3 linked regions of the Maricaulis maris MCS10 genome follow. The protein of the gene in region 1 binds, or shares a complex with, the protein of each later gene. Links are inferred from orthologs where the notes say so. Each region holds a gene or a part of one and is shown in the gene's direction. Other genes may lie near its edges.

Evidence for each region.
Region 2: the proteins of MMAR10_RS06735 (region 1) and eno are in contact, whole or in part, in a solved structure (PDB 2FYM), measured with the Escherichia coli proteins. The link is inferred for Maricaulis maris MCS10 from one-to-one orthologs.
Region 3: the proteins of MMAR10_RS06735 (region 1) and pnp are in contact, whole or in part, in a cryo-EM structure (PDB 9QH0), measured with the Escherichia coli proteins. The link is inferred for Maricaulis maris MCS10 from one-to-one orthologs.

What each region holds. Positions count from the first base shown.
Region 1 is NC_008347.1:1,410,227-1,414,578, reverse strand. The notes cover bases 437-3,615. They hold MMAR10_RS06735 (Rne/Rng family ribonuclease), read left to right. Parts: upstream 437-742; coding sequence 743-3,415; downstream 3,416-3,615. Other genes in these bases: MMAR10_RS06730 (M48 family metalloprotease), read left to right, coding at 3,529-3,615. Also shown: MMAR10_RS06740 (N-acetylmuramoyl-L-alanine amidase), read right to left, coding at 1-245; more of MMAR10_RS06730, read left to right, coding at 3,616-4,352. UniProt on the Escherichia coli protein: Endoribonuclease that plays a central role in RNA processing and decay. Required for the maturation of 5S and 16S rRNAs and the majority of tRNAs. Also involved in the degradation of most mRNAs.
Region 2 is NC_008347.1:1,549,646-1,553,718, forward strand. Bases 1-2,900 are described here. They hold eno (phosphopyruvate hydratase), read left to right. Parts: upstream 1-763; coding sequence 764-2,038; downstream 2,039-2,900. Other genes in these bases: MMAR10_RS07330 (formate--tetrahydrofolate ligase), read left to right, coding at 1-616; MMAR10_RS07340 (FtsB family cell division protein), read left to right, coding at 2,329-2,634; pdhA (pyruvate dehydrogenase (acetyl-transferring) E1 component subunit alpha), read left to right, coding at 2,771-2,900. Outside these bases: more of pdhA, read left to right, coding at 2,901-3,811; MMAR10_RS07350 (hypothetical protein), read left to right, coding at 3,814-4,073. UniProt on the Escherichia coli protein: Catalyzes the reversible conversion of 2-phosphoglycerate (2-PG) into phosphoenolpyruvate (PEP). It is essential for the degradation of carbohydrates via glycolysis.
Region 3 is NC_008347.1:3,334,909-3,338,972, forward strand. What follows is about bases 289-3,179. They hold pnp (polyribonucleotide nucleotidyltransferase), read left to right. Parts: upstream 289-613; coding sequence 614-2,746; downstream 2,747-3,179. Other genes in these bases: rpsO (30S ribosomal protein S15), read left to right, coding at 315-584; MMAR10_RS15700 (hypothetical protein), read left to right, coding at 2,859-3,179. Outside these bases: tRNA pseudouridine(55) synthase TruB, read left to right, coding at 1-275; more of MMAR10_RS15700, read left to right, coding at 3,180-3,329; MMAR10_RS15705 (LytTR family DNA-binding domain-containing protein), read right to left, coding at 3,302-4,064. UniProt on the Escherichia coli protein: Involved in mRNA degradation. Catalyzes the phosphorolysis of single-stranded polyribonucleotides processively in the 3'- to 5'-direction. Also involved, along with RNase II, in tRNA processing.

The sequences.
Region 1 (4,352 bases):
GCATCAACCAGACCATGACCGACGCCCTCGCCCGAAACGAGACTCGCGACCGACCACCGCGCCTGCGGCAGATCGACGACGAGACGGTCGGACAAGCCATCAAGAGTAAAGGCGCGAAACTCGGTCGCCTCGGACATCTCGATGACCACACGGGTTGTCGCGACCTCCACACCAAAGCGGACGTCCCGAACTTCCTGGTCCGCAAGGCCGGCGCCACATAGCGCCAGACCGGCTGACAAAGCCAAAAATAACTGTTGAACCCGCATCACTACACCATCGCACATGCCGCGGTTCTGTCCACGGCTTTTGCGTAACGCTAGCGCATGGAACTTGACGTTTGGTTGATGCCCGGCAGAAATTTCCCGTTGTTTTCGCCGACCGCGCGAAAGCCTTTTCTTCCGCATTCGAATGTTGCATGTTGCCAAGGCCTTGGCGTCGCACCACCGGATTTGCCGGTCGAGTGCGTCTGCGAGGCGCGAAGCGGCAAAGCAATACGCATCTGCCAACACGCTAATCGTCGCCCCGGTCCGACCGAAGAATTTTCCGGGGCCCCGACCGCCGCGTCCTCCCTTATCGGAGCGGGACGCTAATGGTAACTGCCGATGCGCGGGGGAGCGCCTGATGCCCAGAGCACTGAAAACAGGCCGCACCCCGTCCATCTCGCCCCCGCCGTCACTCTCCGCCCTGTCCCGCCTTCCGGCAGGAAACAGGCGAATGTGCGCGGGCGCAGGAGACGACTTTAATGTCCAAGAAAATGCTGATCGACGCAGGTCATCCCGAGGAGACCCGCGTCGTCGTACTCGACGGTTCGAAGGTTGAGGATTTTGATTTTGAAGCGGCCGCTCGCCGCCCCATCCGCGGCAACATCTATCTCGCGAAAGTAACGCGGGTCGAGCCGTCGCTGCAGGCGGCCTTCGTGGAATATGGTGGCAATCGTCACGGCTTCCTGGCCTTCAATGAAATCCACCCGGACTATTATCAAATCCCCTTCGAGGACCGTCAGGCCCTCGCCGAGGAAGAAGCCTCTGCGGCTGACGACGAGGACGACGAGGTCGAAGAGACCAAGTCCGAATCGGTGCGGTCTGCCGACAATGCCTCCGAGGATGCGGACGGCGAAGGTGAGGCCGAGGCACCTGAAACCATTGGCGATGACAGCGAAGACGACGACATCAGCGACCAGCAGGCTGCCCGCCGCCGTCGCCAGATGTTCCGCAAATACAAGATCCAGGAAGTCATCAAACGGCGCCAGATCCTGCTGGTCCAGGTGGCCAAGGAAGAGCGCGGCAACAAGGGCGCAGCCCTGACGACCTATCTGTCGCTGGCCGGTCGCTATTGCGTGCTGATGCCGAACACGCCTCGCGGCGGTGGCATTTCCCGCAAGATTTCCAATGCCTCTGACCGCAAGCGTCTGAAATCTGTTGTATCCGAGCTCGAACTGCCCAAGGGCGTCGGCTTGATCATCCGCACGGCGGGTGCCTCGCGCACCAAGACCGAGATCAAGCGGGATGCCGACTACCTGCTGCGCCTGTGGACGAATATCCGCGAGCTGACGCTGAGTTCGGTGGCACCGTCGCTGATCTATGAAGAAGGCAATCTGGTCAAACGCGTCATCCGTGACCTGTATGACAAGGAAATCGACTCGGTCCTGGTGGAAGGCGAAGAGGCCTACAAGGAGGCGAAAGCCTTCATGAAGATGCTGATGCCGAGCCATGCCAAGAAGGTTCAGCACTACAAGGAAGCCGTCCCGCTCTATCTGCGCCATCAATGTGAGGCCCAGCTCGAGGCGATTTATTCTGATGTCGCCCCGCTCAAATCCGGCGGCTATCTGGTGATCAATCCGACCGAGGCCCTGGTCTCGATCGACGTGAACTCCGGCAAATCGACGCGCGAGCGGAATATTGAAGCCACCGCGCTGAAAACGAATCTGGAAGCCGCAGCGGAAGCTGCGCGCCAGATGCGCCTGCGTGACCTGGCCGGTCTGATCGTCATCGACTTCATCGACATGGACGAGAACAAGAATAATCGTGCCGTCGAGAAGAAGATGAAGGACATGCTCAAGCGTGACCGGGCCCGCCTGCAAGTGGGTCGGATCTCGCAATTCGGGCTGATGGAAATTTCCCGCCAACGCCGCCGGTCCAGCCTGCTCGAAGGCTCCACGACGACCTGCCCGACCTGTAAGGGCAGCGGCCATCTGCGTTCGACTGAATCGAGTGCACTGGTTGCCCTGCGTGGCTTGGAAAAGGAAGGCACACGCGGCCGCGCCAAGCGGATTCGCATTTCGGTGCCAACCGCCGTCGCGATCTATCTGTTGAACGACAAGCGCGATCACCTCCTGATGATCGAGCAACGCTTTTCGATGAGTATCGCCGTCACGGCGGACGACACGATCCTGGCACCGGAATTCTCGATCGAAGCGCTGGAAAACCGCGAACCGGGCGAAGAGCTTGTCATGGCCCCGCTGTCGGTCGAATCGATCGAGGAGATCGAGATCCCGGACGTTCCGGAAGAGGACGACTCGGACACTGACGACGAACAGGAAGGCCGCGAAGCCTCGGGTGGGCGCCGTCGCCGTCGTCGCCGCCGTCGCAAGCCGTCTTCCGATGACACCACGGCCGCCATGGAAGTGGTCAATGTCGAGGCCGAGGACAGCGATGAGGGCGACAATGCCGACAAGGCAGAAAGCCGTCGTGATGGGTCGGGTGAGGACGATGATGACCAACCCCGTCGTCGCCGCCGTCGCGGCCGGCGTGGTGGCCGTGGTCGTCGCCGGACCGAAGGCGAGACCAATGGCGAGGAAGCCGTAGCCGGCGAAGCGTCAGCCGACGCGCCAGCCTCAGATGCGCCGGCTTCCGACACCGCCAATCCGGACAGCTCAGCGACCGAAGCGTCGGCCGAAGCCGAACCGTCTGCGGACGCGGCTGAGCAAGCCCCCAAGCGCAAACGCGCGCCGCGTCGGCGTTCGACAAAGGCAGCGACAAATGACGAGGCTGCGGCTTCGTCCGATGCGGAAACCAGCACCGAGCCAGCCGCAGATGCGGGCCCGGCCGACGCTGTGGCAGAGGACGCGCCGAAGAAACGGACCCGCCGCCCGCGCAAAAAGGCTGCAGATCCGGCCCCTGAGGCTGCCGATACCGAAGCAGCAGCGACCGAAGCGGACAGCCCGGCCGCAGAACCGGCCAAGGCTGAAGAGACTCCCAAGCCGAAGCGTCGTACCCGACGCAAGAAGGTTGAAGAGCCTGTCGCAACGGACGAGCCGGCGGCTGAAGCATCCGCGCCGGCCCCGCAGGCGGACCCGACGGAATCCGGGGCCGAGCCACGTGATACCCAAGCCGACAAGACGGACGAGGCTGCCGAAGATGATGGCAAGCCGAAGCGCCGCGGTTGGTGGAACCGGACCGGATTGTTCGGAAACTGACCAGGATCAGGGTTGCCCGGCATCGCCGGGCAACCCATCTTGGTAGCATTGGCTGGCGTCTTGGGGTGACGTCGCTATGATGGACCGAGCGGGGGCCGATCAGTGGAGGCAGGATGTCGATCCTGAAAACCGTCGCCGCAGCCTGCGTTTTCGCTGTGGCCACATACACACCGGCTTTCGGCCAGTCCTTGATCCGGGACACCGAAATCGAGCATATGCTGCGCGATTATGCTGACCCCATTCTCGTCGCCGCGGGTCTGCAGCCGGCCGATGTCGACATGTATATCGTCGCGGACCCGTCCCTGAACGCCTTCGTGACCGGCGGCCAGAACATTTTTCTTCACACCGGAATCATCCTGGAATCGGGCACGCCGAACCAGCTGAAGGGCGTGATTGCCCATGAAACCGGACACATAGCCGGCGCCCACCTGGCGCGCGTCAATGACGGCATCGCGGCTGCCCAGGCGCCGATGTATGTCAGCCTCGGCCTGGGCGTCCTTGCGGCCCTTGCCGGCGAAGGCGGTGCCGCTGGCGCCCTGCTCGCCTCATCGCAGCAATTCGGCGCCCTTTCCTTCATGACCTACAGCCGCGCCCAGGAAGCCTCCGCCGACCAGGCCGGGCTTCAATTCATGGAGGCCACCGGCCAGTCTGCCCAAGGGCTGGTCCAGTTTTTCGAGCGTTTTCGCTATCAAGAAGTGATGTCGAATGCGCGGCGTTACCCGTATTTCCGCTCCCACCCGCTCTCATCGGAACGCATCGCGAATTTGCGGGGTGGCGCCACAGAGTCGCCTTACTATGAAACACTCGACGGTCCCGAGGAGCTTGCCCGCCTGCAGCGGATCCAGGGCAAGATCTATGGCTTTCTCGCCGAACCCGAGTTCGTGTTCTACCGCTATCCCGAAAGCGACCAGTCCCTGCCCGCCCGCTATGCCCGGGC
Region 2 (4,073 bases), 140 kb from region 1 along the record:
TGTCGAGGCCGGCTGCGCCAATCTCGGTCGTCATATCGAGAACCTGGCCAAATTCGGCGTGCCGGTGGTCGTCGCGATCAATCATTTCACCGCCGACAGCGAGGCGGAGGTCGCCGCGGTTGAGGCCTTTTGCGAAGCGCGCGGCGTGAAGGCCGTCCTGGCGACTCATTGGGCCGAGGGCGGGCAGGGCACGCAAAAGCTGGCCGAGGCCGTCAGCGAGCTTGTGGAGGGCGGATCGAGCCGGTTTGCGCCGCTCTATCCCGACGACATGCCCCTGGTCGACAAGATCGAGACCGTGGCCCAATCCATCTACCGCGCCGGATCGGTGGTGTTCGAACGTTCGGCCCGCCTGCAGCTGGAGCGCTGGCAGGAGGCGGGTTATGGGCATCTGCCCGTGTGCATGGCCAAGACGCAATATTCCTTCTCGGCCGATCCGGCCCTGACCGGGGCGCCTGAAGGCCATGAACTGCCCGTGCGCGAAGTCCGTCTCTCGGCAGGCGCCGGTTTCGTGGTGGCGGTCTGCGGCGCGATCATGACCATGCCCGGACTGCCGCGTAAGCCGGCAGCGCTGGATATTCACCTCAATGCTGAGGGTGAGGTTGAAGGGTTGTTCTAGGCCGGGCTTTTGCGCCAACCGTGCCATTAACCGCACTTATTTCGGGTGTTCGCGGTAACACGGCGGATTCCCCGCACTGGCGGGCTTGCGTATGGGCCAGCCTTGGTTATGAAGCGCCCAACGCGCCCTTACCTTGAAGAGAGTCCCATGACCGCCATCACCGACATCATCGCTCGCGAAATCCTCGACAGCCGCGGTAATCCGACGGTCGAAGTCGATGTTTTGCTGGAAGACGGCTCCTTCGGTCGCGCCGCGGTGCCGTCGGGTGCCTCGACCGGTGCCCACGAGGCCGTCGAGATGCGTGACGGCGGTGAGCGTTATGGCGGCAAGGGTGTCCTGAAAGCCTGCGATCTGGTCGAGGGCGAGATTTTCGAAGCCATTGCCGGCATGGACGCTGAAGACCAGCGTCGCATCGACGAGGCGATGATCGAGCTGGATGGCACCGCCAACAAGTCCCGCCTGGGCGCCAATGCGATGCTGGGCGTGTCGCTGGCGGCTGCCCATGCCGCGGCTGACGTGCAGGGCCTGCCGCTCTATCGCTATATTGGCGGCATGAATGCCCGCGTCCTGCCGACGCCGATGATGAATATCATCAATGGCGGCGCCCATGCCGACAATCCGATCGACTTCCAGGAATTCATGATCATGCCGGTCGGCCTGCCCAGCTTCTCCGAAGCCCTGCGCTGCGGTGCCGAGGTCTTCCATGCCCTCAAATCGCGCCTGAAAGCCGATGGCCTGAACACCAATGTCGGCGATGAGGGCGGTTTCGCGCCGCATCTTCGCTCGGCCGAACAGGCGCTCGACGTGATCATGGATGCCATCGAGGCGGCCGGCTACAAGCCGGGCGAGGATGTCGCCCTGGCGCTCGATGTCGCTTCAACGGAATTCTACAAGGACGGCCAGTACGTTCTGGAAGGCGCCGATGAGAGCCATGATGCCGAGGGCTTCTCGCAATATCTGGAAAAGCTGGTCAATAAATACCCGATTGTCTCGATCGAGGACGGTATGGCCGAGGATGACTGGGATGGCTGGCGTGCGCTGACACAGCGCCTGGATGGTCGCTGCCAGCTGGTCGGCGACGACCTCTTCGTCACCAATCCGGAACGCCTGGCAAAGGGTATCGAGACCGGGGCCGCCAACGCGATCCTCGTCAAGGTCAACCAGATCGGCACCCTGTCGGAGACCCTCGACGCTGTCGATATGGCCCTGCGTTCGGGCTATGGCGCCGTGATGAGCCACCGCTCGGGCGAGACCGAGGACGCGACCATCGCCGACCTCGCCGTTGCCACCAATTGCGGACAGATCAAGACCGGTTCGCTGGCCCGCTCCGACCGCACCGCCAAATACAACCAGCTGCTGCGAATCGAGAGCCTGCTGGGCGAAACCGGCATGTTCGCCGGACCGTCCGGTCTGGCCAGCTAGGGTTAAGCGGCACGTTTCAATTTTTTGTCATCCCTGATGGACGCCCCGTGCAGGCGGGGCGAAAGTCAGGGACCTATGTGCCTGCAACCAGTTAGATCCCCGTCGTGCGTCCGGCCTTCGCCGGACATCCCACGGGGATGACAAAACGGGGCCACCCAGCCTCATTCCGGCCCAATCCCTTACCCAGACCTGAATCCCGGATTCACGACTCCTAAAGTGTGATCGTGTTGAATCACGCTTGCAGAAGAACACGGTGCAAAAGCGCCGGTCTCAACGAGGGTGTACGGGTTTTGGACGCGATCAAGCGCTTTTCCACAACAGCATTGCTGACCGTTGCGATAGCCTATTTCGGCTATCACGCGCTGACGGGCGAGCAGGGTGTGTTGAACTGGATCGTGGTCGAGACCGAAATCAGCGAAGCCGAGGCCGAGTTGGCCCTGGCCGTTGCCGAGCGTGAATCCCTCGAGGTCACAGCCGCCCGCTTGCGTTCCGACAGCCTTGATCTCGACTATGTCGAGGAGCGGGCCCGCGACATACTCAACGTCGCCCATCCGCGCGAATTCATCGTCGAGCTCGATACCGAAGACCGTCGCTGAGATCAGGCGTCACTCCTTTGGCGCATTCCCCCTTTGCTTGAATTACCGCTTCGCGCTTGCCCGTGCAGTGCGTCATCTGCTATGCGGCAATAGACGTCAGATGGGAGCGCGAACAATATATTTCGCGTGCGAATAAATGACCAGCAAGCGTACCAGCAAGACCGCCGCGTCCAAGTCGGCCGCCAAGAAGCCCACCACAGTTGCTCCCGGTACAGCCGGAAAAGACGAGCTGCTTCAGTATTATCGCGACATGCTGATGATGCGCCGCTTCGAGGAAAAGGCCGGCCAGCTCTATGGCATGGGCCTGATCGCCGGCTTCTGTCACCTCTATATCGGCCAGGAGGCGGTCGTCACCGGTATCCAGGCGGCGCTCGAAGAGGGCGACCAGGTGATCACCGGCTATCGGGACCACGCTCACATGCTGGCCTGCGGCATGGACCCCAAGGGCGTCATGGCCGAGCTGACCGGTCGCGAGGGCGGCTATTCGCGCGGCAAGGGCGGCTCCATGCACATGTTCTCCCGCGAGAAACAATTCTATGGCGGTCACGGCATTGTCGGCGCCCAGGTGGCGCTCGGCACGGGCCTTGGCTTTGCCGACTGGTACAAGGGCAATGGCAAGCTCTCGGTCGCCTATTTCGGCGACGGCGCGGCCAATCAGGGCCAGGTCTATGAGAGCTTCAACATGGCCAAGCTGTGGAACCTGCCGGTCATCTATGTGATCGAGAACAATCAGTACGCCATGGGCACTTCGGTCAAGCGCGCCTCTTCGGAAACGGCGCTGCATAAGCGCGGCATCTCCTTCGGCATTCCCGGCGAAGAAGTCGACGGCATGGATGTCGAAGCGGTCAAGCGCGCGGCCGAAAAAGCCGTCAAGCACGCCCGCGGCGGCAATGGCCCCTATATCCTGGAAATGAAGACCTACCGCTATCGCGGCCACTCCATGTCCGATCCGGCCAAATACCGCACCCGCGAGGAAGTCGACGACATCCGCTCGCACCATGACCCGATCGATCTGATCAAGAAGCGTCTGGTCGAAGGCGGCCACGCAACCGAAGACGAGCTCAAGGCGCTCGACAAGGATGTGAAAGCCATCGTCAACGAGGCCGCCCAGTTCGCCAAGGACAGCCCGGAGCCGGATCCGTCCGAGCTGTATACCGACGTGCTGGTGGAGGTCTGATCATGACACCGCAAGTGAAACACTTCCTCGACAATTGGCACCAGGCCGTGCGTGAACGCGATGCCGAGCGTCTGTCCTCGATCATCGCTGAAGGCTGCGAACTGCATTCGCCGGTGGTGTGGAAGCCGTCAGCCGACAAGCATTACCTGCTGCACATCCTGATGGGCGTGATCACGGTGGTCGAAGGCTTCGACTATCGTCAGGAATGGGTCAGCGGCAATGATCTCATCCTCGAATTCACCGGCACGGTGGAGGGCAAGGG
Region 3 (4,064 bases), 1.9 Mb from region 1 along the record:
CTTCGGAAGCTCTGCTCCCGGTTCAGACCGCGCTGGACGACATCCCGGCGCTGGCCATAACCGAAGAGGAATCCTTCCAGTTGAAGCTAGGACGCTCGATCGTCCTGCTCCCGCGTCAAGCGCAAGAGCTGAAGGCGCAGCGCCGACCCCGCGAGATCGCGGGCAAGGACTGCACTTTTACCGCTTTGGCCCTTTGCGATGGTGTGGCAGTGGCGCTCGGCGACGCAAGGGCCGGAAAGTTCCAGCCCTCGCGTGTTTTCAACCTCACTCCCTGACAATTCAGGGAGTCGACATAACGAGTTTAGGAGAACCCGATGTCGATTACGCAAGAGCGCAAATCCGCGCTGATCGCTGAACATGCCCGTGGCAAAACCGACACGGGATCGCCGGAAGTGCAAGTGGCCATCCTGACCACCCGGATTGCCAACCTTACCGAGCACTTCAAGACCCACAAGAAGGACAACCACTCGCGTCGCGGCCTTCTTAAGATGGTCTCCCAGCGCCGCCGGCTTCTCGACTACGTCAAGAACAAGGACGTGGCCCGTTACCAGGCCATCATCGAGAAACTGGGTCTGCGCCGCTGATCCGCGACGCCATCCGTACGAAAGACGATATGTTCGATATCCAGAAAGAAACGATTGAGTGGGCGGGTCGCCCACTCACCATCGAAACCGGGCGGGTTGCCCGTCAAGCCGACGGCGCCGTCATGGTGTCCTACGGTGAGACCACCGTCCTCGCCACAGCAGTTGGCGTCAAACAGGCCAAGCCGGGAGTCGATTTCTTCCCGCTGACGGTCAATTACCAGGAAAAATACTTCGCGGCGGGCAAGATCCCCGGCGGCTTCTTCAAACGTGAAGGCCGGCCGACGGACAAGGAGACGCTCACCTCGCGCCTCATCGACCGTCCGATCCGTCCGCTGTTCGTCAAGGGCTTCAAGAACGAAGTCCAGGTGATGCTGACGGTCCTGTCGCACGACCTTGAAAATGATCCCGACATTGTCGGCATGATCGGCGCCTCAGCGGCCCTGGTCCTGTCCGGTCTGCCCTTCATGGGTCCGATCGGCGCGGCCCGTGTCGGTTACAAGGACGGCGAATATGTCATCAACCCGCCTTGCGACGAGATGGATGACAGCGAGCTTGATCTCGTCGTCGCCGGTACGCAGGACGCGGTGATGATGGTGGAATCGGAAGCCAAGGAGCTGTCCGAAGAAGTCATGCTCGGCGCTGTCATGGCCGGCCACAAGGCCTTCCAGCCGGTGATCGACATGATCATCAAGCTGGCCGAACGCGCTGCCAAGGAACCGTGGGATTACGCTCCGGCGGATCACTCGGCCGAGGAAGCCAAGGTTCGCGACCTGATCGGTGACGATCTGGCCGCCGCCTACACGATCGTCGACAAGACCGAGCGCTACAAGGCGGTCGGTGCGGCGAAAGACAAGGCTGTGGAAGCCCTGCTCCAGACCGAAGAGCGTCCGGACGGCATCGACATGACGACCCTCAAGGACGTCATGAAAGCGGTCGAGAGCTCCATCGTTCGCGGTGGCATCATCAAGACCGGCAAGCGTATCGACGGTCGTTCCCTCGATCAGGTCCGCTCTATCGTGTCTGAAGCCGGCATCCTGCCGCGGACGCACGGTTCGGCCCTGTTCACGCGTGGGGAAACCCAGGCCCTGGTCGTTGCGACCCTGGGCACGGGCGAAGATGAGCAATTCATCGATGCCCTGACGGGTACCTACAAAGAACGCTTCATGCTGCACTACAATTTCCCGCCCTACTCGGTTGGTGAGACGTCTTTCCGTCTTGCTCCGGGTCGCCGGGAAATCGGACACGGCAAGCTGGCCTGGCGTGCGGTGAAAGCCGTCCTGCCGACCAAGGAAGACTTCCCGTACACGATCCGCCTGGTCTCCGAGATCACCGAGTCAAACGGCTCGTCCTCGATGGCCACGGTCTGTGGCGCTTCGCTGTCCATGATGGACGCCGGCGTGCCGATCACCCGTCCGGTCTCTGGCATCGCCATGGGCCTGATCAAGGATCCGGAGGGCATTGCTGTTCTCTCCGACATCCTGGGTGATGAGGATCATCTCGGCGATATGGACTTCAAGGTGGCTGGTACCACCGAAGGCGTCACCTCGCTGCAGATGGACATCAAGATCGCGGGTATCGACGAGGAAATCATGAAGACAGCCCTGGCCCAGGCCAGCGGTGGTCGTCTGCACATCCTCGAAGAGATGGGCAAGGCTCTGGGTGAAGCCCGGACCGAGCTGGGTGAATTCGCGCCTCGCATCGAAACCATCACCATTCCGACCGACAAGATCCGCGACGTGATCGGTTCGGGCGGCAAGGTGATCCGCGAGATCGTCGAAACCACCGGTGCCAAGGTCGACGTCAATGACGACGGCGTGATCAAGGTCTCGTCCTCGGACGGCGCATCGATCAAGGCAGCTCTCGACTGGATCCACGGTCTCACGGCCGAGCCGGAAGAAGGCCAGATCTACAAGGGCAAGGTCGTCAAGGTCATGGACTTTGGTGCCTTCGTGAACTTCTTCGGTCCCAAGGACGGTCTCGTCCACGTGTCCCAGCTCAAGGCTGAGCGCGTGAACCACCCGTCTGACGTGGTCAAGGAAGGCCAGGAAGTCTACGTCAAGCTCTTGGGCTTCGATGATCGCGGCAAGGTTCGCCTGTCGATGAAAATCATCGACCAGGAAACCGGCGAAGAGATCAAGAAGGAACAGGAAGACGCTGAGTAAGCGATTTTCTGACCGATCGATTGATCAAGGAACCCCGCTGGCGCAAGCTGGCGGGGTTTTTCTTTTGGGGCTGCACGCCCGGTGCCCATCATTCGACAGGACTGGATGAATCGTGAATTGGGATATTTTTGATTTCGCGATAGCGGCGGCGATGCTGGCTGTTCTGGGGATCGGCCTTGCCCTGGTTTTCCGGGGAAGCGCGCATTGGGCGAGCCGGCTCGCCGGGGCGGGACTATTGGTCGTCAACCTGCTTCTGTTCTGGATCAATGGCGCGGTTGGTATCATCGGAGATGCCGGCAATGACGCCAATATGCTCTATCTCGCAGTCCCGTTGGTCGGTCTGGGCGGCGCGGCCTGCCAGGTTTTTCGCGGTCGGGGGCTTGGCGTGGCCTGCCTGGCGTCGGCGGCTATCCTGATCGTTGTCGCAACAATCACAGTCTTGGCAGGTTGGGGCGGAGAGGGCCCCGCCTGGCCTTGGGATGTCATTGTCATAACGCTCGTCTTCGCGACGCTCTTCGCGATCATGGCAGGTCTGAACCGTTTCGGCCTGCGCGCTCAGTCGGTGTCCAGCCTGGCCCGGTAGCGGCGACTGCCGGGTATCTGTGTCCCGGTATCGAGCGTGATCGTGACGTCACCTTCGCCGGTTGGCGCAATCTCGCGAATGGCACCCCGGTTGACCAACCAGGATCGATGCACCCTGACCGCATCGACTCCGGCCTCCCCCAGTTGTTTTTCCAGCTCGGTGAGCGTGGACCTGGCGAGGTGCCTGCCGCTGGCAAGGCCGATTTCGACATAGTTTCCGGCGGCCTGCGCGGCGCGGAACTCGTCCGCGGCGATCCGCAGGGTCCGGCCACCGCATTTGAGAGTCAGCCGGTGGCTCTGCCGCGCCTCGGCCCGGGCGACATCGACTTCCAGCTGGCGCATCTGCAAGGCGAGCGAGACCGCCATGATGATCTGATAGCCGGCATAGGTGCCGATATCCTTGCGGGCCTCATAGACGATCTCACGCCAGGGCGAGTCATGGAAAAACTCGTAATCGCCGCCATAGCCAAAGGCCCATACGCCTTCGCGGATCAGGACCATGCCGAGCACGTGCAGGCTCGTATAGCCAAGAAATCCCGCGACATGCCAGGGCAGCGAGCTCATCCAGCGCCCCGGTTCCAGCGGCGCGCGCAGGCCCAGCCACATCATGGCCGGGGCCATAAGGGCGGTCATGATCACGCTGGACCCTTCGGTCACCCAGGAGAAGAAGGGCGGCCCCGCCCGCCCGTCTCGGGCGAATTCGGTGTCGATCGATGTGGAGGCAATGACCCAGAAC